4 regions of the Fictibacillus sp. EA-CB0309 genome follow, and region 2 is predicted to be linked to each of the others. Evidence: riboswitches for the same ligand, from Rfam matches in the RefSeq annotation. Region 2 holds a riboswitch; each other region holds the start of a gene.

Region 1 (7,956 bases), 680 kb from region 2:
ACCCGCGTGAATCCAAAAGACATGAGAAGACAGTGTACCTATCGCAACCAACATCGCCATAAGAGTAAGTTTCTGAACAGATATCTTCACTTACATACCTCGCTTCGCAAACTGAATAGCGTCAATCATATTCCTTGAGGCTTGTTCAGGGTGATCCACACCACTTATCGCCGAAATAACTGCCGCACCATCAGCACCTGCCTGAATTACTTCACCCGCATTACCAATCGTAATGCCGCCTATTCCAACGAGTGGTACGTTGATATGATTCCTGCGAAGTTCTTTAATCAGTCCTACGCCAACCGGCTCTTCAGCATCCTGTTTTGAAATAGTTTGATAGATTGGTCCTGCCCCGATATAGTCTGCACCGTTAGAAACGGCGTCTTCCGCTTCAGCCAGTGTATGAGCAGACACACCAAGTATTTTACCTGTTGTTTGTTGGCGTATCGTCTTTAAGTCACCGTCACTCTGTCCCACATGAAGTCCATCTGCATCGACGAATTTCATTAGCTCCAGATCATCATTTACGATAAAAAGCACCCCGTGTTCTCTGCATATTTTTTTGCGCGGCTAGCAATTTCAAGGCGCTTTGCACCACTTAAACAGTTTGCTCCTTTTTCCCGAAACTGAAAAGCAGTAATACCACCTCGTATCGCTTGTAAAAGAATACGCTCAAAAGCTTCCGGAGAATCACAGTTCATCGTTCCTGCCACAAAATAAAGGAAAGCTGCTGTTTTAAGTCAGGCTTAGAAGAAGTCTTCATATTCTTGCTCCTTCCTTTAAAGTGTGATCTTGCCAGTTGATTGAACACTGCCAGATTTCTGGTGTGGTTTCTAATACAAACAGCTGATCGATAAGGTTTTGCTGAAAGCTTCCAGGTCCCTTTGCTGTCTTCACCGCTTCCTCAGCCGCTTTTGTGAGCATAAGAATCGCTAAAGCTGTTCGATCTAAAATGGATAAGGTCTGCGTTCGTGTCTCTTTCTCTTTCTGATTCGCCTGATATAAAGCCACCATGGATGTAGCAAAACAGCCCGTCCCTGTAACGAAAGCTAACATGTGATCGCCATGAGAAAGAACAATGCTTTTCTCGCCATCAGAAATAACATCCTTCTCACCCGTCATCGCGATGAGACACCCTGTTTGCTTTGAAGCCGCAGCAGCAAGCTGTATCAAGTCATCTTCAGAGCTTCCAAGTTCACCGTCAACTCCCTTACCAGCCCACTCTCCTTCAGCAAGAAATTGCATCTCTGCAGCGTTCCCGCAAATTGTCAGAATTGTTTGGGGACTGACCCCTTCAATTGTGAATATTCTGATAATATATTTTTAACCACCTCTTGGCGGAAAGCTGACAGTCCTATTCCAACTGGGTCGAGTACGACAGGCACTCCCGCGTGCATCGCTTTTCGAAAAGCTAGAATCATAGACTTTGCAGTTGGTTCATCGAGCGTTCCGATGTTCAGCACTAATGCATTAGCAACCCCGACAGCTTCTTCAACTTCACGTGCGTCATCAACCATCATCGGGCTGCCTCCAGCTGCGAGCACCCCATTTGCAAGGAAATTCATTGTTACGTTATTGGTAATATGATGAAGCAGCGGCTTCTCTTTTCTGACTTCTGCAACAAACGCCTTCCATTCTTGTACTCTAGTATTGTTCATGTGCAATCCTCCTATAAGCAAAATGATTAACTGGTCCATGACCTGAACCGACTTCTATTCCATGTTCAATCGCGTTTTGAATAAACCTTTTTGCATGCTCTATAGCACTCTCTGCTTTCCTCCCGTAAGCCAGTTCTGCTGTAATGGCTGCAGAGAACGTGCATCCTGTTCCGTGTGTATTTTTTGTGTGAACACGCTTTTCCACAAGCTCAACCATCTCAACACCGTTATAAAGAAGATCGGATACGTATTCACCGCTGCCAAAGTGACCACCTTTTATTACGATATAATCACCACCACCGTCAAACAGCACTTTTGCCGCTTCTGCTCTCGCTTCCTTACAATCTATCGTGATGCCTGTTAATGCTTCTGCTTCAGGAATGTTAGGAGTGATGATTTTCGCGATTGGCAGCATACACATTTTCATCGCGTCCAATGCTTCCTCACCTAAGAGAGTGGCACCGCCTTTAGCGATCATGACCGGATCGACAACCACGTTGTTCCATCCAAATATTTTAATAAAGTAAGCCGTTTTTTCAATGTACTCTCCTGAAAACAACATTCCAGTTTTTACAGCATCTGGTTTCAGGTCACTTCCGATCGATTGCAGCTGAGTTTCCAAACCCTCTAACGAAACAGGAAACACCCCTTGAACGCCGGTCGTGTTCTGAGCCGTCACCGCTGTTAGAACGGACATGCCATAAACACCAAACTCTTGGAACGTTTTCAAATCTGCTTGAATACCTGCTCCTCCGCCGCTGTCTGACCCTGCGATTGTCAGAGCTTTACTTACTTTTATCAGTTGTCCCACACTATCTGCCTCCTTATTACATACGCAAAAAAAGCCACCCGCTAAATAAATAGCGGGTGGCCGTTACAGTTTCATTTGAATAAAAGAGAAGCATGTAATCATCCACACCGCTTCCCTACGCCAGTACGATCTGGATCAGGTTCAAAGGGTCGAAGGCTACAACCTTCTCTCAGCTTTTTTAAAAAGCACCCCTAGCGGAAATGACAATATTGAGTTAATTCAATCCTACCCACACGCAACTTAAAATGTCAACGTTTTTTTCGAATAAGTGTTTTAAGTGTGTTTAAGCACCTTCAAATAAGGGGAAATAGTAACTAACACACAATAACAACATAAAAAACACAGAACAAAAACATTTGTAACACTTGGCAAAATACAGAAATAAACATGACAAACCATTAACATTTTTACCAAAAGGTGGTGAAAAAGCAGTACATTAGAATGATTATCGAAAATTTTTTCAGAATTTTCAAATAAAATGGTTGTCATTGGGCATCTTGCTCAGTATACTAGTAGAAACCTAGAAACATAAAAGGTTAAATTGGATAGGGAGATAATTTAAGGAGGGAAACAGGATGAAAGACAAAAACACTTCTTTTAACAAAAATCAAAACGAGATGGTGCAGTACAAGCAACAAAAAAGAGACCCCTTTGCCTTCAGCCTTATTGCCCAAATGGTACTGGATGAGGCCCTTCACAATTATTACAAAGAGTATTATGAAAGAGAAATCGACAATGCCTTGGATACAAAAGATAAAGAGCGTTTTATGAAATTAACCTCAGAATACAAAGCGTTTCTCGGTTAAGGCTTCTTAAACGGTACACCTTTTATAAAAAAGTGCCGTAAAAGCCAAAACACCCTTTCAGCAAACGGATCGATATCCGTGCTGCAGAGGGTGTTTCTGACGTACCCGTTAACTGACACTAGTTAAAATCCAAATCAATCAATTCAACGTTGTCGGTGATTCCGGCTTTTTCTTTTGCCCTTTTTTCCGTTTCCACCAAAGCCAGTAAAGCACCGCGATCACAATCACCCATACAGGTGCCAGACCAAACAGCGCAACGACTACAAAGGATACCGCCGATACCAAAAAATTCACGGTTTCCATAAAAAGCATCTTCGTTTTTGCCCACGTATTTAATTCTTCTGTCTGAAGTTTTTCTGCTTTTAGATTTCTTACTTCAAACTGTATCGTTACCGTTGAGTAATCACTTTGATTCTTCAAGAAATTCAATCGACCTTCAATTTGTTCGATCTCTTCCTGAACGGAAGCAAGGTCAGCTGAGATCTTTAATAAGTCTTCTGTTTTCTGTGCATCCTTCATGAATGATTCCAGACGGTCTCTCACTTGCTGTTTCGCTTTTAACCGAGAAGAGAGGTCCACATATTCTTCTGTAACATCTTCTCCCCGTACATTTTCGTGTGGTGTTCCTTTACTTAAATTTCGAACCTCATCTAAAAACGTACGAAAACCATCTATCGGAACACGCACAACCATCATGCCGGATTCATACCCATTCTCACCTGCACTTGTATTCGATTCCACAATATAGCCGCCTTTAATCTCAACCATGTTTCGAACCGTTTCCATCGTGTTCTGCAATTTATCTACAGAAATCTGCATGTCTGCATTATAGATGACTTTTCTTTGATCTTTAATTCGCTGCTTCTTATCTCCACTAGTATCCAATTCAGTTTTTGTCTTACCTTCTTCTGAAGAATTGTCCATCTTTTCATTAGAACTGCTGCTGCCACTATCATGATCACTAGCCATCTTGCTTTCAGACTTATCATTGCTGCTGCATGCGCTAAAGAGGAGCACGACGACAAATACCCACACTTTCCATTTTTTCCACATATCGTAATTCCCCTTTTCACCTTAGACGCTTTAAAAGAAAAAAAGGTTTCAACCCCCAAAAAACCAACCTATTTAATGATTTTTTCTCGTCTCGTTTTATGTTAAAATGTTGTCTGATGATTGTAAGTTTGAAAAAAATCCGATTTATGCTAGTATGTACAGGATAAGTAAGTGGTTTACTGGAGGAATAGCATGTCAATGATAGGAAGAAATGATCCGTGCTATTGTGGCAGCGGAAAAAAATATAAGAAATGTTGCTTACATAAAGAAGAGCAAACACGCGAAGTATCCTTTCACCAAGAAGGACTTATCAAATTCGCGCTTGAGAACTATCAACAGGACTTAGCAGCACGCACATCTCAATATGTGAAAAAGTATCCTGTTGCAAAAGAGCAAGAACAAACATACGCGAATATTGCGGTATGTTGGGAAATATTCTGCTCAGAAATTAAGGATGGAAAAACTCCTGTAGAACTTTATGTGGATAAAGTAAAGAGCACCGTTAAACCGGAAGTCGCAGAAATCCTTGCTGGCTGGATAACAGCAGCACCTTCCCTATATAAAGTTTTGGAGCAAAAAACAGGATTCATCTTTACCGTTCAAGATATTTGGTCTGAGAAAGTATTTGATGTAACCATCAATGCTGCAGAAAAACCAAAACAAGAGAGTGCTTTGCTTGGAACACTCGTTTCAAATGGCATCAACCATGAGTTTTATGTAGGTTATGTTGAAATGCCAATGTCCGAACTGCCACCTTTAAAAGCGGCAGTAGAAAAACTTCAGCCTTTAGCTGATGCTAAGGAAATCTTCAAAAAAGAGTTCCCTGCTGTTCTTCAGCTATCTTTAATCGATATTTCTGAAGGCGTTCCTCAACCAAAAGAGGATAAGTCTCTTGATGATAAAAAATCTGCTGTAATTGAAAGCGAAAAAGCAGTGGAAGTATCCGATCAACAAGAAGAAAAATACACAGCTGTAACGGATCTTGTCAAAGCGAATGCTGAAACAGAAGTGATAGAAGAAGCTGAAAAACTTTGGAGCGAATATATCACAGAATCTAAACCAGCGATTCGAAAAGAAGAGATCTATGCAGCGGCACTTGACTATCTCGTTTCTAAAGATATTAGAGGAATCGCTTCTACTCAAGCGGAAACAGCTAAAAAGTATGGCGTTTCACCTGCAAGCCTTTCATCACGTTATCGTGAAATGAAAGAACTATTAAGTGTATAAGTCATCATACATTTCTTTAACCCGTCAGAGCTTCTGGCGGGTTTTTATTCTTATGTTTTTGCATACATTGTCGCTCTTGAGAGTAGTTGATTTCCGTTCCAGGTTGCTCGCTTTCCGCGGGGCAGGCGGCGAGCCACATTCATACGTTTCACCCTTAAGTGTCTCACCTGTCCGGCCTCAAGAAAGTATACTTGCTCCTGCGTCTACAAGTTAATACTACTGCAGTAAGCTTCCTCGTCGCATATCTTGCGAGATGCTTCTCAAGTCGTAGGTACGCACCCTCCACTCCAACCAACAGTCAAAGAAGAAAATAAAAATGAGGTTTGAAAGGAATAAATTTTTTAGAAATCTAAAAGATATTTGCTTCTGAGTATTTTTTTAAAATAAATTAATCGGGTTAAAAGCATGAGACTCCTGGAGAAAAAAACGTGACAGGTTAGTCGCTGTAGAGCAAAGCACGAGGTGCTCAAGGTATCAAAGTTTGCAAAAACATCCTTACAAAAAAACAAGACCCCACTTATAAGGAGTCTTGCTTTTGATTTCGCTGCAGCCAATAATAAATCGGTAAACCTGCAACTGTAATGAAGATTGCCGTTAAACTGTCGAATGGATCGTTCAATATTGTTGCTCCCACAATGTAGATAGAGCCCAAAATCGCAAAGATCGGGATAACCGGAAATAACGGAACACTGTACACTCTTTTTTGACCTGCATGCCGTTTACGCAGTTTAAACACGGCATAAAACGCGAAGATGTAAAAGATATAAACAGCGAAGATCGCCATCTCTGAAAGATAATCAGGGTCTGTTAACAGCATCATGATGATCGCAATGACCACTTGTAAATAAGTAGCTGCGATCGGCGTACCGTACTTATCGCTCACTTTGCTGAACACACGTGAAAGTGGAAGCTGATTACGTTCAGCCATTGCAAACGGCACACGTGGAATCGTTAAGATTTTTCCGTTTAAGCATCCGAAGATCGATACAGCAATACCTACAGCAATTAATTTTCCGCCTAACGGACCGAAAAGAATGGTTGCTGCTGATGCTGCTGAGTTCTCGCCAAGCCTTACGATTTCTGAAGCTTGCAAAATGTGAAGCAGTGCAATGTTAACGAGCAAGTATGCTGCCATTACAATTAAAATCCCGCCGATGATTGCTTTCGGCAACGTTTTACCAGGGTCCTTCATCTCACCTGCAACAAAACCAACCATTAGCCATCCATCATACGCAAATAGTGTCGCTAATATTGCAGCACCCATAGAGATTTCTACGACTGCCCCGCTTGAAGCATCTAAAATTTGTTCATTTCCTTGCCAAATACCGAAGACGATAATTAAAGCAATCGGCACGAGTTTACCTAGCGTAAAAACATTTTGTACGAAACCACCGTACTTTGTACCAAAGTTATTTACAATCGTAAGAAAAAGAACCGTTCCTATTCCGATCCATGGACCAAACGACTTTTCCCATGAAAATAAATTAACCATTAATGATCCGAAGTATAATCCAAGAGCACCAATGACAGCAGGCCCATAGATTACCGTCTGCACCCAGCCGCTAAGATAGCCCCATAGCTTGCCGTATACTTCTTCCATATACACATAAAGTCCGCCCGTCTTAGGAATCTGTGTCGCCACTTCAGCAATCGTTAAACCGCCTGCTAACGTGATCAATCCCCCTAGCGCCCATGCTAAAAGGGCAAGGTTTGAGTTCCCTGTGTACTCAAGAACACTTCCGGGTTTCATGAAAATCCCCGAACCAATAACCGTTCCAATAACGATGGACATGGCTACAGAAAGCCCGATGTCTTTTTTCAATGCTGCTTCTTGATTCATGCTGTGTCCACTCCTTAAAGAAAACTGCGCTGACGCCTTGCCTTTTTGCGTCTGCCTTAGTAGCGCTTATAACGATCGACCACAACTTTTTGCCTTGGCGAAAATCATCGTGCAATCAAGTTATATGTTCTGATCGTACAAAAGACGTTTGTCCATCTGAAAAAGACTATTGTCACTTTAACATAAACAAGTTTAAAATGTCACTACCTCCCAAAAAAGACAGTCTATTCAGTTTTTTGCAAAGGTTTTCTTTAAGGAGTTTAAAGGTTTAAAGCTCTTTTCTTCTTAGAAGCTGTTTTTTTATAAATGCTTTTTCCATCATGCTGTTGAGCTGACGTTCGAGTTCTTTTTTTGCTTTCAGATCCGATTCAACTCTGATCTTCTTTTTCAGTTCCCGAATGATCAGCTTTTGTTCAGCAGTAAAATGAGAAGAATGAAGGATTGGAATCACCTCATTTCCATATTCACTTTCAACTCTTTTTTTAAAGGCTGCAGCAAACTTAATGAAAACTACCTTTAAAAAAGAATAATGGAAACAAGATGCTTCAGCATGATGTTTGT
Region 2 (7,956 bases):
GAGAGAACAACCTTCTTAAGAAACTTGTTCTCATTCAAACCAGAAACGAATTCAATTCCGCTAGAAGAAGTTGAATCGGTTGAAGAAATCGTTAAGCGTTTTAAAACAGGGGCCATGTCATTTGGTTCACTTAGTCAAGAGGCACATGAATCACTCGCTATCGCAATGAATCGTCTAGGTGGAAAAAGCAACAGTGGGGAAGGCGGAGAGGATCCAGCTCGATTCGTGCCAGACGAACTCGGCAACAACCGAAGAAGCAGTATCAAACAAGTAGCTTCAGGCAGATTCGGTGTAAAAAGTCACTATTTAGTAAACGCTGATGAACTGCAGATCAAGATGGCACAAGGAGCAAAACCTGGTGAAGGCGGGCAGCTTCCAGGAAACAAAGTATATCCTTGGGTAGCAGATGTTCGAGGGTCAACTCCTGGAGTAGGACTGATCTCACCTCCTCCTCATCATGATATTTATTCGATTGAAGATATGGCTCAATTGATTCATGATCTGAAAAACGCCAACAGAGATGCAAGAATTAGTGTGAAACTTGTTGCTAAATCAGGTGTTGGTACGATTGCGGCGGGTGTTGCTAAAGGGGCAGCAGATGTCATCGTAATCAGTGGATATGATGGAGGAACTGGGGCTTCTCCAAAAACGAGTATTAAGCATACAGGACTTCCATGGGAACTTGGGTTAGCTGAAACACATCAAACGCTAATGCTCAATGGACTTCGTGAACGTGTAACGCTCGAGACAGACGGAAAACTGATGACAGGTAAAGATGTTGTCCTTGCCGCTTTGTTAGGTGCTGAAGAATATGGATTTGCGACTGCTCCACTCGTCGTTTTAGGATGTGTGATGATGCGTGCATGTCATTTGGATACATGTCCTGTAGGTGTTGCCACACAGAATCCGGAACTTAGAAAAAATTCATGGGTGACCCAGATCATGTGGTAAATTACATGCGATTTGTAGCAGAAGAAATTCGTGAAATCATGGCAGAACTTGGCTTTAAAACGATGGAAGAAATGATAGGACGTACGGATGTACTAACGGTAGGAGAAAAGGCAAGAAGCCACTGGAAGGCAAAGCATCTTGATCTCTCAAGACTTCTTTATCAGCCTGAAGGCGTTCGTACCCGACAGACATCACAAAATCACAAGATTGAACAATCACTCGATATGAAGGAAATTCTGCCACAGCTTCGTCCTGCCTTAGAAGATCAGAAACCTGTTACACTAAATCTTCCAATTAAAAACACAAATCGTGTAACAGGTACGATCGCAGGAAGTGAAATTACTAAACGATTTGGGGAAGAAGGACTCCCAGAAGATACAGTAACTCTTACTTTTTCCGGATCAGCAGGTCAAAGTTTTGGCGCATTCATTCCTCGAGGCATGACGATGTACCTTAATGGAGACAGCAATGACTACTTCGGTAAAGGGTTATCTGGAGGTAAGATGATTGTTGCTCCCCCAAAAACATCTGAATACTTGGCAGATGACAATACAATCGTAGGTAACGTTGCATTTTATGGTGCAACAAGCGGTGAAGCATATATCAATGGCCTTGCAGGAGAAAGATTCGCCGTTCGAAACAGTGGAGCTAACATTGTTGTCGAAGGGATCGGTGACCATGGCTGCGAGTATATGACAGGCGGTGGAGTGGTTGTTTTAGGTAATGTAGGAAAGAACTTCGCTGCTGGTATGAGCGGTGGTATCGCATATATCTATACACATCAGCCTCTTCTGTTTAAACGATTATGCAACAAAGAAGGTATCGAATTTGAAAGGTTGATTGATTTGGAAGAAATAGAAGCTGTTAAACAACAAATCATCAATCACTATGCTTATACACAAAGTGAAAAAGCTGCTACAATTCTACAAAACTGGAAAACGGCTCAGTCACATTTCGTAAAGGTAATACCTAAAGACTACAAAGAAATGATTAAGAAAATTGACGAAGAGAAAAAAGCTGGGTTTACGGAACAAGAAGCCATCATGAACGCATTTGAAGCTGGATCAGCTCCTAAAAAAGCAGCTGGCAGACCCGGTCCTACAAAATTGATTTTGAAATGAGTTGAGATGAAAGGAGAGATTTAATATGGGTAAACCAACTGGATTTTTGGAATTCCTCGTGAAGAAACGATAGAGAGAAAACCTCTCCACCGTCTTAAAGATTGGAAAGAATACACAGAGAAACAACCGGAAGATATGTTAAAAAGACAAGGTGCAAGATGTATGGATTGCGGAACACCTTTTTGTCATATCGGACTTGAAATCAAAGGGGCAGCTGCAGGCTGCCCCATTAACAATCTGATTCCAGAGTGGAATGATCTTGTTTATCGCGGAAAATGGAAAGAAGCTCTCGATCGTCTAATGAAAACAAACAATTTCCCAGAATTCACAGGACGGGTTTGCCCAGCTCCTTGTGAAGGGTCATGTACGGTCGAACTCGCCGGACCAGCTGTAACGATAAAAAATATAGAGAAGGCAATTATTGATAAAGGCTTTGAAAATGGCTGGATTCAACCTAGAATTCCCGTGAAAAGAACAGGAAAGAAAGTAGCGATTGTTGGTTCAGGCCCAGCTGGACTTGCTGCTGCCGATCAATTAAACCAAGTAGGTCATTCTGTAACTGTTTACGAACGAGATGATAGAGCAGGCGGATTGCTCACTTATGGAATACCTAACATGAAGCTGGATAAAGACATTGTGGAAAGAAGAATCACATTATTAAGACAAGAAGGCATTGATTTCGTTTTAAATACTGAAGTGGGGAAAGATATAATGCCTGAAGAACTAAAGTCTCAATATGATTCTATTATCCTTTGTACAGGTGCACAGAAACAAAGAGATTTGAACCTTGAAGGAAGAGAGTCCAAAGGTGTTCATTTTGCGATGAACTATTTGACTCAGGCGACTAAAAGGCTGTTGAACATTGAAGTGAATGAGCCTTTAATTGACGCATCTGGGAAAGACGTTATTGTCATTGGCGGTGGTGATACAGGTGCCGACTGTGTAGCTACTGCTCTACGACAAAAGTGTAAAAGCGTTGTTCAATTCGGCAAACATCCGAAACTGCCTAATGCACGAAGCGATGCAAACATGTGGCCAGAGCAACCTAACATTTTTACCATGGACTATGCCTATGAAGAGGCTACTGCTCAATATGGGCATGATCCTAGAGAGTACTCTGTTCAAACAAAGAAAATCGTATCTGATACAGAAGGCAATTTAAAAGAACTTCATACCATTCAAATGAAGAGAACATCAGATGATGCTGGAAATATTGTATTTGAAGAAATTCCAGGATCAGAGAAAGTATGGCCTGCCGATCTTGTATTCATCGCGATTGGCTTTGAAGGAACCGAACAGCCTGTCCTAAAAGAATTTGGTGTAGAAACCAAAAATAATAAAGTAGATGCAAAACATGGAGACTACAAAACAAACGTAGATGGAGTATTTGCAGCAGGTGATTCTAGACGCGGTCAAAGTTTGATCGTTTGGGCGATTCAAGAAGGTCGTGATTGTGCACGTCAAGTGGATCAATCATTGATGGGAAGTACGGTTTTGCCTTAATGCTTTTTTCCATGCTACAATAAACTCCAAAAGCCAAAAGCTGTTTTTATATGATAAAATAAGGCTTGGCTATCAAAAAATAATTTATATATTTATAAGGAGTAGAAGCATGGAAAAAGTACTTATTTTTGGACACAAGAATCCAGATACGGACACGATTACTTCAGCGATAGTTTACGCTGATCTTAAGTCTAAATTAGGACAAAATGTAGAAGCAATCCGTTTAGGTGAAATTAACGGTGAAACAAAGTATGCATTAGATTACTTTAAAGCTGAGCTTCCGCGTTTAGTTGAACATGTTTCTGCTGAAACAAACTCGGTTATTTTAGTAGACCATAACGAACGTCAGCAAAGCGCAAATGACATTGACAAAGTTCGAGTACTTGAAGTCATTGACCATCACCGTATCGCAAACTTTGAAACAAGTGACCCATTATATTATCGTGCAGAGCCTGTTGGATGTACAGCAACGATCTTGAACAAGATGTACAAAGAAAAAGGCGTTGAAGTAGATAAGAACATTGCTGGTCTTATGCTTTCTGCGATTATTTCGGATTCTCTTTTATTCAAATCACCGACTTGTACAGAAGAGGATGTTGAAGCAGCACGTGAACTAGCTGAAATTGCAGATGTTGATGCTGAGACGTACGGATTAGAAATGCTAAAAGCAGGCGCAGATTTAAGTGATAAGTCTGTTGAAGAGCTTATCTCTTTAGATGCTAAAGAATTTAATATTGGGGCAAGCAAAGTTGAGGTTGCACAAGTAAATACAGTTGATGCTAGTGATGTCTTAAAACATCAAGATGAACTTGAAAGTGCGATTTCAAAAGTGATCAATGAAAAAGGTTTAGACCTGTTCATGTTCGTTGTAACAGATATTTTAACGAATGACTCAACAGCTTTAGCTCTAGGTAAAAGAGCACAATCTGTAGAAGATGCATACAACGTGAAGTTAGAAAACAATACAACCGTTCTTAAAGGCGTTGTTTCTCGTAAAAAGCAAATCGTACCGGTATTAACTGAGGCGATGAGCAAGTAATTGGTGGCTGTAAAGGGCAAAACCTATCATGGTTATGCCCTTTTTATTTTGATTTCTTGAATCCACATAGGTTCACCGCACACCCAGCGGAATGAGAGCATCATAGAGTGGAATTCAACCATAACCATGAGAGTCTAAAAATTTCCTCCCTAAGCAGACTTACTCAAAAACAGTTGACAATCAAAACTAGCCTGCTATTATTTAAAACATACTACCAACTAAATATTAAAAACCACTAGGGGTGCCTTTCATAAGGCTGAGATCGAAGTGCGACTTTGAGACTCTTAGAACCTGATCTGGATTATACCAGCGTAGGGAAGTGGTGTTGAGGAGTCCTATATTTATACATAGTGTTCAATTCTCCATATACAACCACTTTCTCGCTGAAAGTGGTTTTTTTGTTTGGTTCTTTTCTAAAGGCTTTTTTAAAGATTGTTGCTTTAGAGGCATTTTGTTTAATCCTCTTCTTTGCAAGTTGATTGGAGTGGAAGGGTGCGAGACTCCTGCGGGACGAGCGGTCAGGTGGAGACTCCTAATGGCGCAAAGCGGCAGGAGGCTCACCGGACGCCCCGCGGAAAGCGAAGCAACCTGGAGCGGAGATCAACCACTTACAAAAGCAACAAGGTTTGCGAAAACAGTCTTTTAAAATTAAAAAACAAGGAGAATTCACATGAAAAAATTCACCGAACTTTTACGACAAAAAGCCAACCCAATTTGGGAAGCAAATCTCCATCATCCTTTTGTAAAAGGTATTGCAGAAGGAGACCTCTCATTAGAATGCTTCAAATACTACGTAATGCAAGATTCCTATTATTTATCTCATTTTGCTAGAGTTCAAGCCATGGGAGCTGCAAGGGCTGAAGATCTATACACGACTTCAAGAATGGCTGCTCACGCACAAGGAACCAATGATGCAGAATTAGCTCTTCACGAAACATTCATGAAACAGCTACAGGTTACCGAAGAAGAATTAGCGAACTTTGAACCTGCTCCAACTGCGTACCATTATACGTCTCATCTTTACCGAGTAGCAGAGTCCGGTAGTTTAGGAGAAATTATTGCGGCTATTCTCCCATGCTATTGGATTTATCAAGAGATCGGGGAAACATTTAAGGAAGCCACACCAATTGAACCTATCTATCAAGAGTGGATTGCAGCTTATGGTGGTGAGTGGTTTTCACAACTTGTCCAAGAACAAATTAACCGGTTGGATGATTTAGCAGAAAAAGCAAGTGAACAGGAAAAGGATAAGATGACTCGCCATTTCTTAATCAGCTGTGAATACGAATATTTATTCTGGGAAATGGCTTATACGTTGGAAAAATGGCCAGTTGCATACGGCACAGCTGCAACAAAAGTTGGGAGGGAAACAAAAAATGTATAAAGGACTGAAGTTAACTGATATTCTAGTGACCATTGTTATATCCATTGGCTTTGGTATTATTTATAAGATTTGGGGACCTCTTTATTACGCGGTTAAGCCGCTCGGTCTTCATATTGATCAATTGATCTATGGAATGTGGTTTATGGCTGCAACCGTTGCCTTTTTAATCATTCGGAAACCAGGGGTTGCTCTTTTAGCAGAAATTGCCGCTTCCTCAGGAGAGTTTTTAATGGGGTCTGAATTTGGGCTAGAAGTTTTATTATATGGTGTTATTCAAGGACTATTTGCAGAATTAGTCCTTATGGCTTTTCGCTACAAGCAGTTTGATTTATTTGTTATTTCTCTCGCAGCCATAAGTGCTTGTGCAGGATCTTTCATTTTAGACTTTTACAAAGGATATGTTGGTGATCTATCGACATGGAATCTTACACTATTTATTGTATTCAGGCTCATAGGTTCAATCATCTTCACAGGAATGTTAGCTGTTTCAATTGCTAAAGCACTAGAAGCAACAGGAGTTACTAAACTGGTTCGTCCCTCATCAAAGGAAGATTATGAGGCACTGAATCGATAACTGAGGTGGTTTAAATGGATACCGCAACATCTGTTAAAAATTTAAGATTAAAGTTTCCAGGAGAAGATGACTTACTTTTTAAGAATATAAATTTATCTTTCCAAAAAGGAGAGAAAGTGCTTTTGCTCGGACCTTCTGGATGTGGAAAATCTACTCTCCTGCAAGTTCTTTCTGGACTTATTCCTCTTTCTGTAGAAGTTCCTATTAAAAGCGATGGTGTACAGAACCCTGACAGTTGGGGGTTTGTGTTTCAAGATCCAGATACACAGTTTTGTATGCCATTTGTTGATGAAGAAATCGCATTCGTATTGGAGAACTTACAGGTCCCAAGAGAAGAGATGATAAGCAGAATAGAGGAGTTATTGCATGCAGTAGGATTACATTTGAATGATATCCACACACCGATTCAGACTCTTTCAGGCGGAATGAAACAGCGCTTAGCAATCGCATCGGTATTAGCACTCGACCCCGAAGTTATATTCCTAGATGAACCTACTGCACTCATAGACGAAAGTGGTACTAAGCAGATTTGGGAAACGGTTAAAAAGATAGGGGAGAATAAAACGCTAATTATAGTTGAGCACAAAATTGAACGGATCATGGATTTTGTTGACCGCATTATCGTTTTTACTCCAGATGGAAGAATTCTTGCGGATGGAGATTCTTCTTATATTTTTTCTCATTACAAAGAGAAACTTAACCAGTATGGCATTTGGTATCCAGGTGCATGGAACGAATACAAAAAGAAAAGCTCTTTAACGAACCAATGTAAGCAACAAAACACATTGTATCTAATAAACTTTAAGGGTTTTCGTAACAAGGAATTAAAAATATCATTAAAAAATTCAACCATTCATTCTGGAGAATGGATAATGGTAGTAGGAGAGAACGGTGCAGGTAAAAGTACGCTATTATTATCACTGATGCAACTGATAAAAACAGCTGGCACCTATCAAATAAACGATTTTACCATAACGAAAATTAATGATTTGTACGGCTTGGCTTATCTCGTTTTTCAAAACCCGGAATATCAATTTTTAACAAATTCCGTATACGATGAAATTACATATGGTTTAGCTCAAGATCAAGAAATTAATGCTGAAGCAGAAGAGATACTAAATACATTTGGGCTAACAACTAAAGAGAAACATCACCCTTATCATCTTTCTGTTGGACAAAAAAGAAGGTTAAGTGTCGCTTCGGCATTCATACAACATCCAAAGGTATTATTGCTTGATGAACCAACATTTGGTCAAGATTCTATAAATACGTTTAGAATTCTAGAATGGTTAGAAAACGAAAGGCAAAAAGGAACCATTATCATTATGGTGACACATGATTCTCAAATTCTTCTGCATTTTGCAACAAGGGTATGGGAAGTGAA
Region 3 (7,956 bases), 300 kb from region 2:
CGTGACCTCTATAGGTTTTAGCGAACGAACCGTAAAAAGAAATTGTGGCGTATTTAGGTTTTCTTCCAAATAAGCTCCGTGCTACTCTTCCAATCCTTGCTGCGCCTGCTGTATGCGAACTAGACGGTCCGATCATAATGGGACCGATAATATCAAACACACTTTTATATTTCATGACGATCTCCTTCAATTGCGTTTTTTCCCAATAAAATAAGTATTCTCTCTTAACTTTATCACACTTTAAGTTTAAGAGAGAATACTTTTCATTTTTTACTCAACTGACAAAATGAATGAATAGATCGGCTGTTTTCCGTTGTGGATTTCAGCTTCTGCATCAGGGAACTTTTCTTCAATAAAATCAGCAAGTTCCTGTGCTTCTTGTTCTGAACTATCTTCACCGTAAATAATCGTTACGATTTCGGAATCTTCATCTAACATTTTCGTTAAAAGTTCTTTCGTCACTTCTTGTTTGTCAGTCTTTGAAGTGATGATTTTGCCTTCAGAGATTCCCATGAAATCACCTTTTGCAATTTCAACACCATCAATCGAAGTATCTCTAACCGCATAAGTAACTTGGCCAGACTTTACAGAAGTGATTGCTTCGTTCATCTTCTTTTCATTTTCCTTCATATCAGCAGAAGGATTGAAAGCTAGGATGGAAGCGATCCCTTGTGGTACTGTTTTGGTACGGATAATAGCCACTTCTTGTTCAACAACACTTGCAGCTTGTTCCGATGCCATAATAATGTTGCTATTATTAGGCAAGATAAATACCTTTTCTGCATTCACCTCAGAAATGGCTTTAACAATATCCTCTGTACTTGGATTCATGGTTTGTCCACCTTGAATCACAGATGCTCCCATAGATGAAAACATCTCTTCGATCCCTTCACCCATCGCAACCGTTACAATGCCATATTCCTTCTTCTTCTCAGAAACGGGTTGTGAATAGGAAGGAACCACTTCATTTTCGCTCTCTAAGATCGCTGAATGCTGTTCACGCATGTTTTCGATCTTAATGTTGATCAAACTGCCATAACGGTGTGCTAGAGTCAGCATGTTACCTGGCTGTTCAGTATGAATGTGAACCTTGACTACGTCATCGTCTGCAACCACTAAAAGAGAATCACCATGCTCACTTAACTCATTACGAAAGTTAATTTCATCGAACGGATTCTTTTTAATTTTCTGGTCTTCAAATCTCACCATGAATTCAGTGCAATATCCGAAATGAATATCTTCCGTTTTCATGTGGATCTGCGCTTTATGGTGCTCAGCGTTAACAAGTTCACCCATAGAAGGAGCGTTCACAGAGACTTTTGGAAGTTCTTTCCCTTCAAGCACTGCTAAAAATCCTTCATAAACCGTAACTAGCCCTTGGCCACCTGAGTCTACAACGCCTACTTCCTTTAAAACAGGCAGAAGATCTGGTGTTCTATTTAAGGAAGCCTTAGACTCTTTTACAAGTTCTTTCATAATGTGTAGGATGTCATCTGATTTTTTAGCTTCTTTAACTGCTTTTTTAGCTGCATCTTTCGCTACAGTTAAAATAGTACCCTCTACCGGTTTCATAACGGCTTTATAAGCCGTTTCTACACCTTTATCAAATGCATTAGCGAATTCAGCAGCCGTGATAGAGTCTTTTCCTTCAATTGATTTAGAGAAGCCTCTAAATAGCTGTGAAAGGATAACTCCGGAGTTTCCTCGTGCTCCCATTAATAACCCTTTTGCAAATGCACTTGCTACGGCTCCAATTTGACTAGAAGTGTTTTTTCTACTTCTTTTGCACCAGAAGTAATCGTTAAGTTCATGTTTGTTCCTGTATCACCGTCTGGGACAGGAAATACATTAAGTGCATCGACCATTGCTGCGTTTCTTGATAAGTTTGAAGCGCCCTCGAGCACCATTTTCGAAAACTTTTTTCCGTCTAATACTTTTAAAGACACAAAACTTCCTCCTAACTAAGGGGTTGTCACCCTGACACCCTGAACATAGATATTCACTGAGTCAACCGCCAAACCAAGCATTTGATCCAGGGTATATTTCACTTTGTTCTGAACGTTATGAGCCACTTCAGAAATCTTTGTTCCGTAACTTACGATGATATACATGTCGATATGTACTTCATCTTCCTCTTGGCGAACAACGATCCCTCGGGAGAAATTTTCACGTCCTAAAAGTTCAGTTATTCCATCCTTTAATTGCTTTCTTGATGCCATGCCAACAATTCCGTAACAATCGATTGCGGCTCCACCAGCGATAGTGGCAATCACTTCATTAGAAATATCAATTTGACCATAGGTTGTTTTCATTTCAATTGACATGCTTACATCCCCCTTTAAATTGTTAAATGGCTAACAAATATTTTACTATACATTAGTCTTTTTTGAAAGGACTACTACATTTCACACTATGTAAATAGTATTGTCAAGGAAATTTACTTGAAAACCTTTCACGAATATGTTGCATTGCTTCTGAAGTCATGCTAATATTATTTAGTATTTAACATACGATTGAATTGATGCAAAGCTTTTTTGCTGTAAAGGAGGTTCACCTACTATGGCTCGTAAATGTTTTATTACTGGAAAAGGACCTAAAACTGGTAACAAGCGTTCTCACGCAATGAACAAATCAAAGAAAAGCTGGGGAGCTAATGTCCAAAAGGTTCGTATTCTTGTGGACGGAAAGCCTAAGCGCGTATACGTTTCTGCTCGTGCTCTTAAATCAGGTAAAGTAGAACGCGTTTAATAAAAAACAGCAGCTACCGCTGCTGTTTTTTTATTTGTAGTAGAACGAGTGAAGTGGACAGTATTTTCGTTGAAGTGGACAGTAATTCATGAAAAGTGGACAGTATTTTCACTGAAGCGGACAGTAAATAATAAAAAGTGGACAGTATTTTTGCTAAAGCGGACAGTAACCATTTCCAGCAGCAGTATATGGACACAAACAAAAAAAGCGCACTTGGCGCTTTTTTTGTTTATTACCCTTTTTTAAAAGAACCTAAGATGGCACGTACGAATCCCCCTAAGAATCTAGGAAGTTTAATGGTATAAAATTTCATCTTACCCCTCCTCCAGGCCCATAAAAAATGATAAGAGCTAAACAATAAAATACTTTATTCCCCTTTTTATAAAAAGGTGCTTTGGGGCCTGTATTCCGTAATTTTTTTAATCACGGCTCTTTACCATCAATATTATGCCGGAGTCGAAAGAATAAGTACCACTTTTATTTACAAGCTCATTTGAGATGCATAATGACGATCCAGCTTTTAAAACGGCACGTTTTAAAGGATATTTAAAACCTTCTAATGTTATTCCTCTCACCTCTTCACTGTGTGAGAGGAAGGAAATATAGCGATATTTTTCATCATGATCAACTCTGTAACTGCCCGGCATTTGGAGTGAGATTTCATTTTTTATATCAATTAATTTTACAATAGCTGAGCTAAACCGGCTTTTATATAAGAGCTGCATGTTCATCAGCTCATGATCCAGCCTTCCTCCAGAAGCTCCGAACAACAGGATTTCTTCTGGATTCTGGGTCAAAGCCCATTCAAAAGCGATTTCCATATCTGTAGCATCTTTTTCTGAACGATATTGATTTACTTTTATATGTGAATGCAGGATTTTAATTTTTTCATTATCTGTAACGGAATCAAAATCTCCAAACGCGTACTGCGGTTCTATATGTTGTTCAATCAGATACAATGTGCCCCTATCTACACCTACCCACACGCAATCAGGAGTGTTATAAAAAGAATTCAGCTCTGGTATCAGGTATTCAGGGCCACCTGCAACGATTCTTATTTTCATGCCGCTCGGGTGTATCCGCTTCGTGCAGCATGTAGTAATTTTGGCGCAGTGTTTGTTAAAAGAATGACTACAAGTGAAGTAATTACAAAAATAACAATCATAAATGATCCATTATACATAAATGAATAAAGCCAAATGTTCATTTCTTCAGCTAGATCACTAAAGAAGATAACTCCTGATAAAACGTGCGAGATTGTTCTTAATAAACAGCCGACAAAGATACCTGTAACCATTAGGAACGTTCTTTTTGATTTATTTTGTGCCAATGACGGCGCAAACGCACCTGCAACACCCGCTAAAGCAAACGCTAACGGATAGTCTAGAATCATCTGTGCTGGGTGTATAACATAAGGGTTAACAAGAAGCTGAAGAAGTCCTACCGCTAATCCAGTAAATACACCTGCTTTAAATCCTCTTCTAAAAGCCATCAAGAAAATCGGAACCATCTCAAGAGATACAGACCCACCTTGCGGCCAAGGTCCAGCAAATTTAATCATGCCTAAGATCAATGATAGAGCAGACATAATCGCTATTTCTGTTAATAATGAAATGTTGTTGTTTTTCATTTTTATCCTCCTATTATTTATTTCTAATTTGCAAGTTATTTGAAGCTAAAGTACGTGCCAAACCTAAAAAATCTTTTTACCTTACCACCTTTGAAGTTGATTGGAGTGAAAGGTTGCGAGACTCCTGCGGGACAGGCGGGCAGGTGAGACACTTAAGAGTGAAACGTACGAATGTGGCTCACCGCATGCCCCGCGGAAAGCGAAGCACCTATAACGGAAATCAACAACTTTCAAAAAGCGCCAAAGCTTCAGCAAAACCCATAAGCGACAAACGACTGCAAAAAAGAAAAATAAAAAAAGCAACCGGCATGTGAGCGCGGTTGCTTTAGGATCCATCATAATTGAATACAAAAAGTCATACGACTCCACATCCCTACGCAGGTATGATCCAGCTTCAGGTTCAAAGGGTCGGGAGAACACTCCCCTCTCAGCCCTTTAAAGGACTCCCCCTGTGGTTGCTTATTTTATTATTCGGTACAATTATACACCACGGATGGATCGAATTGCATCCTTTAAATCTTTTTTCCGTAAATGGCAGAACCGGATACTAATACATTAGCACCAGCCTCAACACAAAGACGAGCCGTTTCAGGATTAACTCCACCGTCCACTTCAATTTCAACATTCAATCCTTGTGTTTTTACTAAATCTGACACTTCTTTGATTTTGGGCACTACGCTCTCAATGAAAGCTTGACCACCAAAACCAGGATTAACGGTCATTAATAACACAAGGTCAACATCTTGTAATATGTGTCTGATGGATTCGACTGGAGTAGCTGGATTAAGAACCACACCTGCTTTTACACCTTGTTGTTTAATGAGTTGAACCGTTCGATGTAGATGCGGTGACGCTTCTACATGAACAGAAATAATATCCGCACCTGCTTTTGCAAATTCTTCAATGTATCGATCAGGATTTTCAATCATTAAATGTACATCTAAAGGGAGTTTAGTAACTGGGCGAATGGCTTGAACGACAAGCGGTCCGATCGTAATATTCGGAACGAAATGACCGTCCATAACGTCAACATGAATGTAATCCGCACCAGCTTCTTCTACAGCTTTAATATCTTCGCCTAACTTCGAAAAGTCAGCAGAAAGAATGGAAGGAGCTATTTTAATCATTAGTACCTCCGTTTTTGATCTTTTATTTCTTGTAAAAAACTTACGTAATGGTCGTAGCGGAACTCTGGAACAACTCCGTCTTCAACACCTTTTTTACGGCACATTTCGGTTCGGACGTATGCGAACATCCTCTAAATTTACAGTCACCGCGCAGTTCATTCATCTCTGGAAAGTACATCGACAAATCATCAGCTTCGATATTCATAAAATCAAGTGAACTAAAACCCGGTGTATCTGCAACTAATCCGTTGCCAAACAAAATTAATTCTACATGCCGTGTCGTATGCTTCCCTCTGCCTAAATGGGTTGAAATCTCATTCGTTTCAAGCATTAATTCAGGATTTATAGCATTTAATAAAGATGATTTACCCACACCAGACTGACCAGCAAAGACCGTTACTTTGTCTTTGAACAAGGGATAAAACAAATCTAAGCTATCATCGGTTTTCGTTGAGGTCGGAATTACTTCATATCCTAATTGTTTGTAGATTTCAATATATTTCTGAATCTCATCCATTTCTTCTGGTTGTTGAACAAGGTCCATTTTTGAGATACAGATCACAGGCAGAATATCATTCGCTTCAATATGAACAAGGAAACGGTCTAATAAAAGCGTACTAAAATCTGGCTCCGTTGCTGAAAAAACAAGGATGGCTTGGTCTACGTTAGCAATTGGCGGACGGACTAGTTCATTTTTACGTTCTTTCACATCGAGAATGTATCCATCTGTAATGTTGGTTGATTCATACTCAACCCAATCACCGACCAACGGGTTCACTTTCTTTTTGCGAAAGTTTCCTCACCTCTACATTGGAAAACTTCTGACTTCCCATTTTCCTTAACGTAATAAAAACCAGCGAGGGCTTTAACAATTCTTCCTTCAGGCATGCTTAATCACCATCGTCCCCTTCCTCATCTTCCATTTGTCCATTGGCACTTTTAACATCATCATAATTTATGGTCTCAGCTTTCTCTTCTTTTCCGTTAACATACACAACATAAGAAGCAGAACCCCTTCAGCAATCGTTAGAGGCAGCTGATATTTCTTTTTGTCTGTAATTTGTTCTTCTACAAAAACTTCATTAGAAGCGTTTTTATCCGAATAAACAATCTTTACAGTAACTGGCTGACTTCTATCCTTTTTATCCAGCTTTACTTCAATATCTTTCGTCACGGAGCGGTCTCCTGCGGGTTGGTCATCTTCAGAAGGCGGCTCCTCTTCTGTTTCCTCAGGACCATCTGATAAGACAACGGAAATGGTCGCGCCTTTTTCTACTTGAGTAAAAGGAGAAGGATTCTGTGAGATTACTTTCCCTTTTTCAACCGTATCAGAAAACTCACTTGAAAACTCAACTGTTAAACCGGCATTGTCAGCAAAAGTCTTAACATCTTGCTCTGTTGCTCCGATCAAGTTCTCTACTTGAACGGTAGGAGTTCCTGAACTCACAGTTAGAGTTACAGTTGTTTCTGCAGGTGTTACCTTTTCATCTCTGTCAGGACTTTGAGTGAGTACTGTCCCTTCAAGTTCTGTATCTGATTCTTCGTAATTAATATTGATTTTTGTAAAGCCATTATCATTTAAAAGTTCTTTAGCATCATCAATATTATATCCTTCTACATCAGGCATATTTTCCTTTTCAGGGCCTTTTGATACATACAGCGTAACGATTGCTTGCTGCTTTACTTTTGTACCAGGTGAAGGATCTTGTCTCACAACATGCCCTTCTTCAATTTCAGGATCAAATACTTCCTCACGTTTCACTTCAAGTCCTTCTGCTCTTAGCTTATCAAACGCATCTACATATTCTTCTCCGGCTAAGTCAGGAACGCTCACTTCTTCAACGTAAAAAATGGAAGGCATCATCGTGAATGCCGCAATTCCGGCTCCACCTAGCAATAGAAGTGAAATTAATACGATAAGCCACCAGTTTCTTTTTTCTTGGATTTTTCTGGCTTTACCTCTTCTTCTTTTACACTGGTGTTCATTTCTTGTGTTTCAATTGGCGGAACGATAGGAGGAATGTACTTTGTTTTTTCATCTTCTTCACTTTCTTCATTCCACTTTTGTTCATACATCCTGTCAGGGTCTAATGCCGTGTTCATATCTCTTAGCAGTTCTTCAGCACTGTCATATCTTCTTAACGGATTTTTAGCGAGTGACTTTAAAACGATATTTTCAACGCTTTGTGGAATTTCAGGATTTAATCTTCTCGGTTCGATCACATTCTCTTGAAGATGCTTTAAAGCAACTGAAACAGGTGAATCCCCAACGAACGGCACCCTGCCTGTTACCATTTCATAGAGAACAGCCCCGAATGAATAGATATCCGATTTTGCGTTTGCGATGCCCCCTCTAGCCTGCTCAGGAGAAAAGTAATGAACGGATCCGAGAATAGAGTTCGTATGTGTAATTGTTGCTGATGTAATGGCTAATGCAATCCCAAAATCAGT
Region 4 (7,956 bases), 1.5 Mb from region 2:
TCTTTTCTTGGAATCCTGCCTGCTTCAAACCCTAACTGACCAGCTTCTACAGCCATCTTCATCGCCCGTGCCATCTTCACTGGATCTATTGCACCCGCTACTGCTGTGTTCAACAACACACCATCCGCCCCTAACTCCATGGCAATCATGGCATCACTTGGCGAACCGATTCCAGCATCTACAATGACCGGTACTGTTGTTTGCTCAATAATGAATTTTAAATAAAGCGGATTAATGATCCCTTGACCCGAACCGATAGGAGAGGCTGCTGGCATGATGGCATGTGCACCTAGTTCTTCTATTCTCCTTGCCAAAACCACATCATCTGACGTATATGGCAGGACGATGAAGCCTTCTTTTAACAGTTCTTCTGTCGCTTTTAACGTTTCTACTGGATCTGGCAGCAGCGTCTTGTCACAGCCGATGACTTCTACCTTTACCATATCACATAATCCGGATGCTTTTGCTAGTTTTGCGATCCGTACGGCTTCTTCTGCCGTTTTTGCTCCAGCCGTATTAGGTAACAGTGTATATTTTTTCAGATCCAGCATTTCTAAAAAGTTAGGCTGGCTCGCCTCAAATATGTTCATTCTCCTAACAGCAAACGTTAAAATTTCAGATTCGGAGGCGTCTATCGCTTTTTTCTGTGTTTCAAAATCAGGGTATTTGCCTGTGCCTAAGAGAAGTCTTGATGAAAATGAATAAGGTCCAATGTTTAGCATGAAATCACCCTCCACCGACAAAACGCACTAGTTCGATTTTGTCGTTTTCTTTTATTTGAGTCTCACTTTGTTTTTCATTCGAGATAATATCTTGATTCACTTCAGCTATCACGATCTGGTCGTCCAATTTTAAGTGTTCCAGCAGTTCAGTGATCGACTGCAGCGAATCCGGCACCTGTATCTCTTCTCCGTTGATCATAAGCTTCACTAATACGCACCTCGCTTTCAATTTGGTCGGCAATCATCTTTCCTGTTACAGGAGACAGCAGGATGCCGTTGCGGTAATGTCCAGCTGCAAGAAACATCCCTTCCCATTCAGGATGTGGACCGATATAGGGTTTTCCGGATTGTGTTTGAGGACGGATACCTGTCCATGCTTTTTCAAAAACAGATTCTCGAATACCGGGTACAATCTGCCTCGCTCTCTCCATCAGCTGAAACATACCAGTAAACGTCACCTTTTCATCGAACGTACCGAAAATACTGGTCGCACCGATCACAATCCGGTTGTGTCGTTTCGGTACAAGATAACATTCTTTATATTTAACGGTCCCGGTCAGAAGGGGTTATCCGCCTTAAAGGAAACACATTCTCCTTTTACCGGCACCATCTGAAGGGCAGAATCCAATTTAGAGCTCCATACCCCGCCTGCTAAAATTACATGTTCGGCATGAATCGTTTCTGTATTCGTTTCAACACCAGTTATCCGCTTTTTATTCTGTACCAGCTTGATGACTTCCGTTTGTTCTCTGACTTCTGTACCCATTATCTTTGCGGCTTTTAGATAAGCTTCTGTAAGTTTTACAGGCGAGACTTGACCATCATTCGGAAAAAAAGTGCTCCACGTACAGAGTTTGACAACGCTGGTTCTCTATCTTGCAGTTCTGCAGAAGAAAGCCAACGAATGTTTTCCCCATAAAGATATTCCGTTTCTCCTCTTCTTTGAAGTTGAAAAACCTCCTCTTCTGTAAAGGCCAGTTCATAGATTCCTTTTTCGATTAGTTCAATGTCCATGCCACTTATCTCGTACAGCTCTTGAGAGAGAGTCCGAAACATCTCACGGCTGGTTTTGGCAAGCGGGTAGAAAGGATGGTCTACACCAAACTCCATTTGTGCTCCAAGCATGCCAGCTGCTGCAGAGGATGCTTTTTCTCCCACTCTCCCTTTTTCTAGCAGAAGAACTTTCTTTTTCTTTTGGATAGCTGGTAGGGCGATCGAACAGCCGATGACCCCTCCTCCGATAATGACCGCATCATACGTTGAGCGCATTAGCACACCTCCAGTTGTTGCTGATATTCTTTAACAGCTTCAAGCGGTGAATCTGATTCTATGATGCCAGACATTACCGCGATGCCGGCAGCCCCCGCTTGGATAACCTCTCGAACATTTATTGGCTGAATGCCGCCTATAGCGATTACGGGAAGAGAGGTATTGCTTGTTACTTTTTTAGTCCTTGGAGTCCCTGCGGCATTTTTCCTTCCTTGGATGTTGTAGAATAAATATGGCCATACAACAGAAAATGAGCACCGTTTTTTTCAGCATAGTGTGCCTCTTCCATCGAATGAACCGAACAGCCGATGGTGAGTTTCGGAAATGAACGTTTAACATGCTTCACGTCTAATCCATGATAGGGAAGTTGAACACCTCTTGTACCGAAACATTCCGCGACATCTGCTCTATCATTGACGACTAGCTTGGTTCGCGGCACACCAATCTCCAGAAGCTTTGTGATCAGGGTCGAGAGCTCTCTGGCTGTTCTTTCTTTTTCACGGATATGAAAAGCTGTGATGTACGGATAGATGTTGTAAAGAATATCCATGAGCTTCTCTTCTGACTGCTTACCTGTAGAAATCACATGAAGTTCTTTTTTCACAACAAAAAACCACCTCCTTTGTTTAGAAAAGAGGTGGTTTTACAAAATTCAGCATTCGTTTAGCGAGATTCTGTTCAACACACCACTTCCCTACGCTGGTTCTAACCAAATCAGGTTCCAAGGGTCTTAAAGTACACTTTAATCTCAGCCTTACAAAGGCACCCCTAGTGGTGAATAACTATTTTATTAGTTCAATACATCTATTTTATCGTTAAACAAGATTAATAACAACAAGTGTAAAAAAGATGTAGTTAAACTGCTTAGTTGCGTAAGTGGCTTGCGCAGCACCAACAAACATAGTGGATCACTGGATCATCGGTCATCGGTATGTACTGTGTGGTTCGTACGTTTTCGGTCTGTAGTTAGCGTCTTTTGTTTTTTTACGGTACGTGTCCTTATATTTATTACACGTTCGCGCAGTAAAACTAGTTTTCCACGCAGGTCAGCACCACTTCCACGCAGTCTGAACTATTTTCCGCGCGAGATGAAGGGAGTTTCGCGCACTTTTACGCGCAATGAACGACAAACGAGTCAAACTATATATCTTCCGTCTGAATAAATAAGTTTTTTACGACAAAAAAGACGCTACCAAACCTTCGGCAGCATCTTTTTTGACTTTTATTCAATTTACAACAACAAATACGCGATTGGAGTGGCCAAAATCAATGCCAAAACCGTGCGTTGGAACCAAATCCATATGAGCTGAGGCACACTGATTGGAATTTCCGTTGATAACACACATGGAATGCTTGCTGAAAAGAACAGGATGGATGCAACGGACACGACGCCGATTACGAATTTTGTTACGAGTGCCGCTTCTGTTACTAATAGTGCTGGGAGGAACATTTCAGCTACACCGATTGATGCTGCTTTTGCCGCAAGCATGGCATCTGGAAGCTGCAACGCCCATGTAATCGGATAAAACACATAGCCGATCCAGTCAAAAACAGGCGTGTATTCTGCGAGTAGCAGTCCGATAAGCCCGACGCTCATAATGGAAGGCAGAATGCTCATCGCCATGACAAAACCATCTTTTAAGTTAGACCAGATATTGTTCAAAAATGCTGGAGCGTTCTGTGATGAATCCATCGCGCTTCTCCACGCGGTTTGCAGATATTTCTCGCTTACAACTTCCTCTGGCTGTCCCTCCCCGCCAACATACGAATCATCCATTCTGCTTAATGGACGCAATCGAACCGTGATCGCCGTTACTAAGAACGTCACAACGAGCGTCGTCCAGAAGTACGTGTTCCACATCTCCATCAGCCCTAGCGTGTTCGCCACAACAATCATGAACGTGGCGGATACGGTTGAGAAGCCTGTTGCAATGATCGCTGCTTCTTTTACCGTATACTTCCCTTCTTTAAACACGCGGTTCGTGATCAAAAGTCCGATCGAATAACTTCCAACAAACGAAGCAACCGCATCAACCGCGGATCGGCCTGGCGTCTTCCAAATCGGTCGCATGATTTTTTGCACAAGCACTCCGATAAATTCCATCAGTCCATAACCGACAATAAAGGCTAAGAATACTGCCCCAATCGGAACAAGCAACCCTACTGGAATAACCAGTTTTTCGAATAAAAACGGCCCCATGTTCGGATCGCTCAACCAGCTCGGACCCCATTCAAAATATAGAAGCACTGCCGCGATTAGACCGACTACTTTTAAAAGTGAAAAGGTGGTTGTGACTCGGTCTTTGTTCCACGTTTTTGTATAGAACGGATAGACCGCACCGAGAAGAATGACGAGTAGAGCGTAAATCGGTACGGCCTCACCCGCTGTTTCTCTCACCCACGTGACGAGGTGATCGAGCGGAATGGACGACTTCCCTTTTACCGTGATTGGAACGAAGAACATGAAAATGCCGACTGCACTGAAAAAAGAAATTTCAAAGAATGAGACCAGGAATCTGCAGCTTTTTTCATTTCATTCAACTCCCTCAACCGTTGATAAGCCTGCCGGTTCAGGCTCTCTATACATCATATCGGGACAAAGTACGAATTATGACGAGTCGTGCTTGTACAACTGTTATGATTTTTTAATCCCCTTTTTCACACGGAAACATGTCTGTTTTTCAGGCGTCTAGGGAATACCATTTACATAACCATAAATAGGAGTGTTATCATGCGATACTTTATGAATGTGAATAAAAGTGTAGAAGAAGAGTACGGCAAGCTGTTTAGCTTCGATCCTGAGACAAACGAAGAAAACGACGATGAGCTTGAAGTGATGAACAACTTAGACGAGCAGGACAAAGGAAAGCCTTATATCTTCCCAAAAAGCTTTTTGCTGGAGGTTTCCGCTGAAGATTATGAGCAGTATGCGGATGCTAAAAGAGGTAATGGGGATATGCGGGGTGTGACGGAGAGGATTTTGGAGAGGTATCGAGAGTGATATGTGCAAACTGATTTACTATCCTTATTCCGCAATCATAGTGAAACATAAAAAAAGGGTACTTTTCTATAAATAGAACTGTACCCTCCTAGAAATGGAGTTCAAATTTTTAGAATGCTTTATAAGACTCCTCTTAGAGTCTAATAAAAAGAATTGTCTCTCTTAATTTAACCCTAACCCTTCAAGAATATCTTCTAGATTTCTTCCCTCGTGCACGGTTTTAGGTTCAGTAGTATCATTAAAATCAGGGTTTTGCTTTAAGTAATGATCTTGAATATATTTCATATCTTTAGCATCAACAATCTTATCGAAGTTAATATCAGCGCTTCTTTCGTTTGTCCCCCAATTCCTTTCAAGCTGTATTGCATCCAGAATATCAATCACATTATCTTTTGTGACATCCCCTGGTGTTGCTTTACCCACATTTACTTCAGGATTCCAGTGTCCGACCAGCTCACCATCGTCATCCTGATAACCAACGTAGAACGAGTTGAGTACTGTAAAATGACCTGGTATATCGACTCTCACTTCAAATTGTTCGAGTGTCACTGGGAGCTTATCCACGTTGATCCTTGCATATTTTTCCAATGAACGACTATAGTTGTTGCCAGCTTTATCTTTGACCGTTACGACCGCACCAAGCTGTGATGTATCGATATCCCTTCTCCAGTTACTGTTCGTATCCGATTGTAAAGAAGAAGGTGACGAGACAGTACCCGTAATCTTTGAGAATGTTGGTACAAGCCAGATTGGATAGAACACAGAAGTCAATGATTTAGTATCTCCGTTTTCATCTTTGAATAAAGACGTTGGATTCTTTAACGGTACAATCTGATCGTATGTCATGTCTTTAGCTCTGACTACAACTTCCGCAAATGGCTTGTCCCCTGAGAGGGCTTGATTTGAAACTTTAAGGTTAACGCTTAGTTTCATGTCAGTAGAGCCTGAAGGCATAGACTGTGCCGTAAACTCAATATTATCTTTTCCGAGCTGTTCCAGCGATTCATGAGGCTTGACACTCACAATTTCTAACAAGTTTTTGTTAAAAGCAAAGCTCGTTGTTAATTCCTTAGTATTATCAAGGTTGTTGGCAATAAGAGTGATTGTTGTTTCTTCTCCCATCTTCAAACGCTTATCCTTTCGTTTTCCAACGACATACGGGTGTCCTTGCTCAATAAAGGTAAAGTATTTTGATTCCCTTCCAATTCCTGCAGAGTTGAATCCCGTTAGCTCTACATTCGTACTCTTTACCGTTTTGCTAATCGGAATGTTGTAAGAGAAGTTTCCATTAGCGTCTGTTTGAAAACCTGAAGTGAACACATTGCTATTGTTCTTTTCCATCACAAAATTTTTAGAGTGATCGATTCCGGCAATACCCTGTTCTTGATAATCTAAGTAGTTTTTATCAATAACGCTTCCATTTACAGGATAATGACTAGTACCAGGTGCATATTCAATAATACCCTCTGTTAGATCTGTATTGAACGCTGGACCTGTAATATCAATCATCGTGTGATCAGTCTGGGTAAAAGTTCTTCCCTCTTTATTGGTCCCAATCATCTTTACTTTATAGTGAGAAGGTCCATAAGGGACGGGTACCCTTGTTGATGAAATAGGAGAATTAGGATCTCCTGTGAATAGATAATAGGAACGTTTAAATACACCATTTACATAATACTCTGTGTCTTCTAGTAATGAAGATGTGTTCAATCTGCCTAGGAATCCAATTTCCTTATCTGTCTTTCCATCTAGAAGAACAAAATCAATGGTCTCCATGATAGATTTAGAACTAAATGAAACGCCAGTCTCATAGGGGACGAAAGGATAATAGATTCCATAGTTAGAAGATAAAACTTTAGGGTCTGTCTTCATTTCGTAGAATCCTTCTTCAGTGATTACAAATGCAAACGGAATTTGATAGGTCTCTTCTTTAACCTGTTTGTTTTGTATTTTTACAAAGCCCTCATACGTTCCCGGTTCAGCTGTTCCTGGAACGTTAATGGATACATCCAACAAACGTTGTTGGTTGCCGGGAACCGTAATATGTTTTTCAACAGTCAGCGATACACCGTTTGGCACAGGGTCTTTAGAGCCCCTTTCACCTACCTGAAAGTCCACACTCACTTCTAAATTCTTAGGCTTTTTCCCTAGATTCGTTAGTGTTACTCCTCGGGTTTCAGAGAGATTCTTACCCGTTTTTAGTTCACTTCCAAAATTAAGAGCACCTGATTTTGACTGCAGCTTATTTTCAACACCGTCGACATAAGTAAAAGTCGGATTATCCACCATGATTTCCATTTCAGACTCTATAGCTTCCACTGCATCCACCTTTCCGCTTCCCGCTTCGAACACACTGTAGGATTTGTTAAGAGGATCAGCTGTATTCATCAGGATGGACTTTATCTCGTCAGGCAGCATAGCTGGATTCTGCTGCAACAGTAAAGCTGCCACTCCTGCAACATATGGAGAAGCCATGGACGTGCCAGAGAGGCGTTGGTAAGCATATTTATAGTTTCCTAGATACGACTCTCCATGAGCGTAAGTTGGAACGGTTGACCGTATTCCTTCACCTGGAGCTGTTATTTCTGGTTTGATCTCGTGTAGGATTCTTGACGGTCCACGTGAGCTGAAATCGGCAAGATAACCGCCCTCAATAATATGCTCCCCTGGTTCTTTTAACGTAATGGATATATTTCCATTTTTTAATTTGTCTTTTAATGCTGCACCATCACTTTTAGTTAACGAGAAAGTAGGAACATAATGTGCAGTCTCGCCAATATAATAAGGAATGTGCCCTTCACTTTCACTGTTATTATATAAGAAGACGGCTATAGCCCCTTTATTTTTTGCTAGTTTGATTTTGGCATCAAACGATGTAATTCCTCTCTCGATTAAGACCGCCTTTCCTCTCACATCTTTACCGTTATAATCCGTTGTCTGCCCTAGTCCAACGTCCACAAGGGA

What was found. A riboswitch is a leader RNA that binds a small molecule or an ion and turns the genes downstream of it on or off. The one in region 2 is predicted to bind thiamine pyrophosphate.
Region 1: another riboswitch for thiamine pyrophosphate. It lies ahead of thiD (bifunctional hydroxymethylpyrimidine kinase/phosphomethylpyrimidine kinase); the one in region 2 lies ahead of tenA (thiaminase II).
Region 3: another riboswitch for thiamine pyrophosphate. It lies ahead of thiT (energy-coupled thiamine transporter ThiT); the one in region 2 lies ahead of tenA (thiaminase II).
Region 4: another riboswitch for thiamine pyrophosphate. It lies ahead of ACEWFH_RS03380 (thiamine phosphate synthase); the one in region 2 lies ahead of tenA (thiaminase II).

The regions. Positions count from the first base shown of each region.
Region 1 covers NZ_CP169271.1:2,766,840-2,774,795, forward strand. Annotated here, with positions in the region: gene thiW (energy coupling factor transporter S component ThiW) at 1-90, opposite strand, end outside; partial or broken gene thiE (thiamine phosphate synthase) at 91-701, opposite strand; gene ACEWFH_RS15450 (hydroxyethylthiazole kinase) at 760-1,245, opposite strand; gene ACEWFH_RS15455 (hydroxyethylthiazole kinase) at 1,269-1,658, opposite strand; gene thiD (bifunctional hydroxymethylpyrimidine kinase/phosphomethylpyrimidine kinase) at 1,645-2,457, opposite strand; TPP riboswitch at 2,565-2,672, opposite strand; gene ACEWFH_RS15465 (IDEAL domain-containing protein) at 3,045-3,275, shown strand; gene ACEWFH_RS15470 (DUF4349 domain-containing protein) at 3,414-4,328, opposite strand; gene ACEWFH_RS15475 (YecA family protein) at 4,521-5,555, shown strand; gene ACEWFH_RS15480 (APC family permease) at 6,073-7,395, opposite strand; gene ACEWFH_RS15485 (hypothetical protein) at 7,664-7,846, opposite strand.
Region 2 covers NZ_CP169271.1:2,082,784-2,090,739, reverse strand. Annotated here, with positions in the region: partial or broken gene gltB (glutamate synthase large subunit) at 1-2,072, shown strand, start outside; partial or broken gene ACEWFH_RS11675 (glutamate synthase subunit beta) at 2,098-3,575, shown strand; gene ACEWFH_RS11670 (manganese-dependent inorganic pyrophosphatase) at 3,685-4,614, shown strand; TPP riboswitch at 4,842-4,949, shown strand; gene tenA (thiaminase II) at 5,285-5,998, shown strand; gene ACEWFH_RS11660 (ECF transporter S component) at 5,991-6,572, shown strand; gene ACEWFH_RS11655 (ABC transporter ATP-binding protein) at 6,587-7,956, shown strand, end outside.
Region 3 covers NZ_CP169271.1:2,385,485-2,393,440, forward strand. Annotated here, with positions in the region: gene sdaAB (L-serine ammonia-lyase, iron-sulfur-dependent subunit beta) at 1-175, opposite strand, end outside; partial or broken gene ACEWFH_RS13225 (DAK2 domain-containing protein) at 271-1,946, opposite strand; gene ACEWFH_RS13230 (Asp23/Gls24 family envelope stress response protein) at 1,962-2,324, opposite strand; gene rpmB (50S ribosomal protein L28) at 2,560-2,748, shown strand; gene spoVM (stage V sporulation protein SpoVM) at 2,981-3,061, opposite strand; gene ACEWFH_RS13245 (thiamine diphosphokinase) at 3,168-3,812, opposite strand; gene thiT (energy-coupled thiamine transporter ThiT) at 3,809-4,378, opposite strand; gene ACEWFH_RS13255 (hypothetical protein) at 4,492-4,692, shown strand; TPP riboswitch at 4,732-4,838, opposite strand; partial or broken gene rpe (ribulose-phosphate 3-epimerase) at 4,859-5,505, opposite strand; gene rsgA (ribosome small subunit-dependent GTPase A) at 5,546-6,274, opposite strand; partial or broken gene ACEWFH_RS13270 (ribosome small subunit-dependent GTPase A) at 6,281-6,393, opposite strand; gene ACEWFH_RS13275 (PASTA domain-containing protein) at 6,461-7,369, opposite strand; gene pknB (Stk1 family PASTA domain-containing Ser/Thr kinase) at 7,414-7,956, opposite strand, start outside.
Region 4 covers NZ_CP169271.1:585,034-592,989, reverse strand. Annotated here, with positions in the region: gene ACEWFH_RS03400 (thiazole synthase) at 1-722, opposite strand, end outside; gene thiS (sulfur carrier protein ThiS) at 727-897, opposite strand; gene ACEWFH_RS03390 (FAD-dependent oxidoreductase) at 869-1,282, opposite strand; partial or broken gene ACEWFH_RS03385 (NAD(P)/FAD-dependent oxidoreductase) at 1,279-1,991, opposite strand; partial or broken gene ACEWFH_RS03380 (thiamine phosphate synthase) at 1,991-2,523, opposite strand; TPP riboswitch at 2,666-2,771, opposite strand; gene ACEWFH_RS03375 (YjiH family protein) at 3,223-4,503, opposite strand; gene ACEWFH_RS03370 (hypothetical protein) at 4,723-4,992, shown strand; gene ACEWFH_RS03365 (S8 family serine peptidase) at 5,155-7,956, opposite strand, start outside.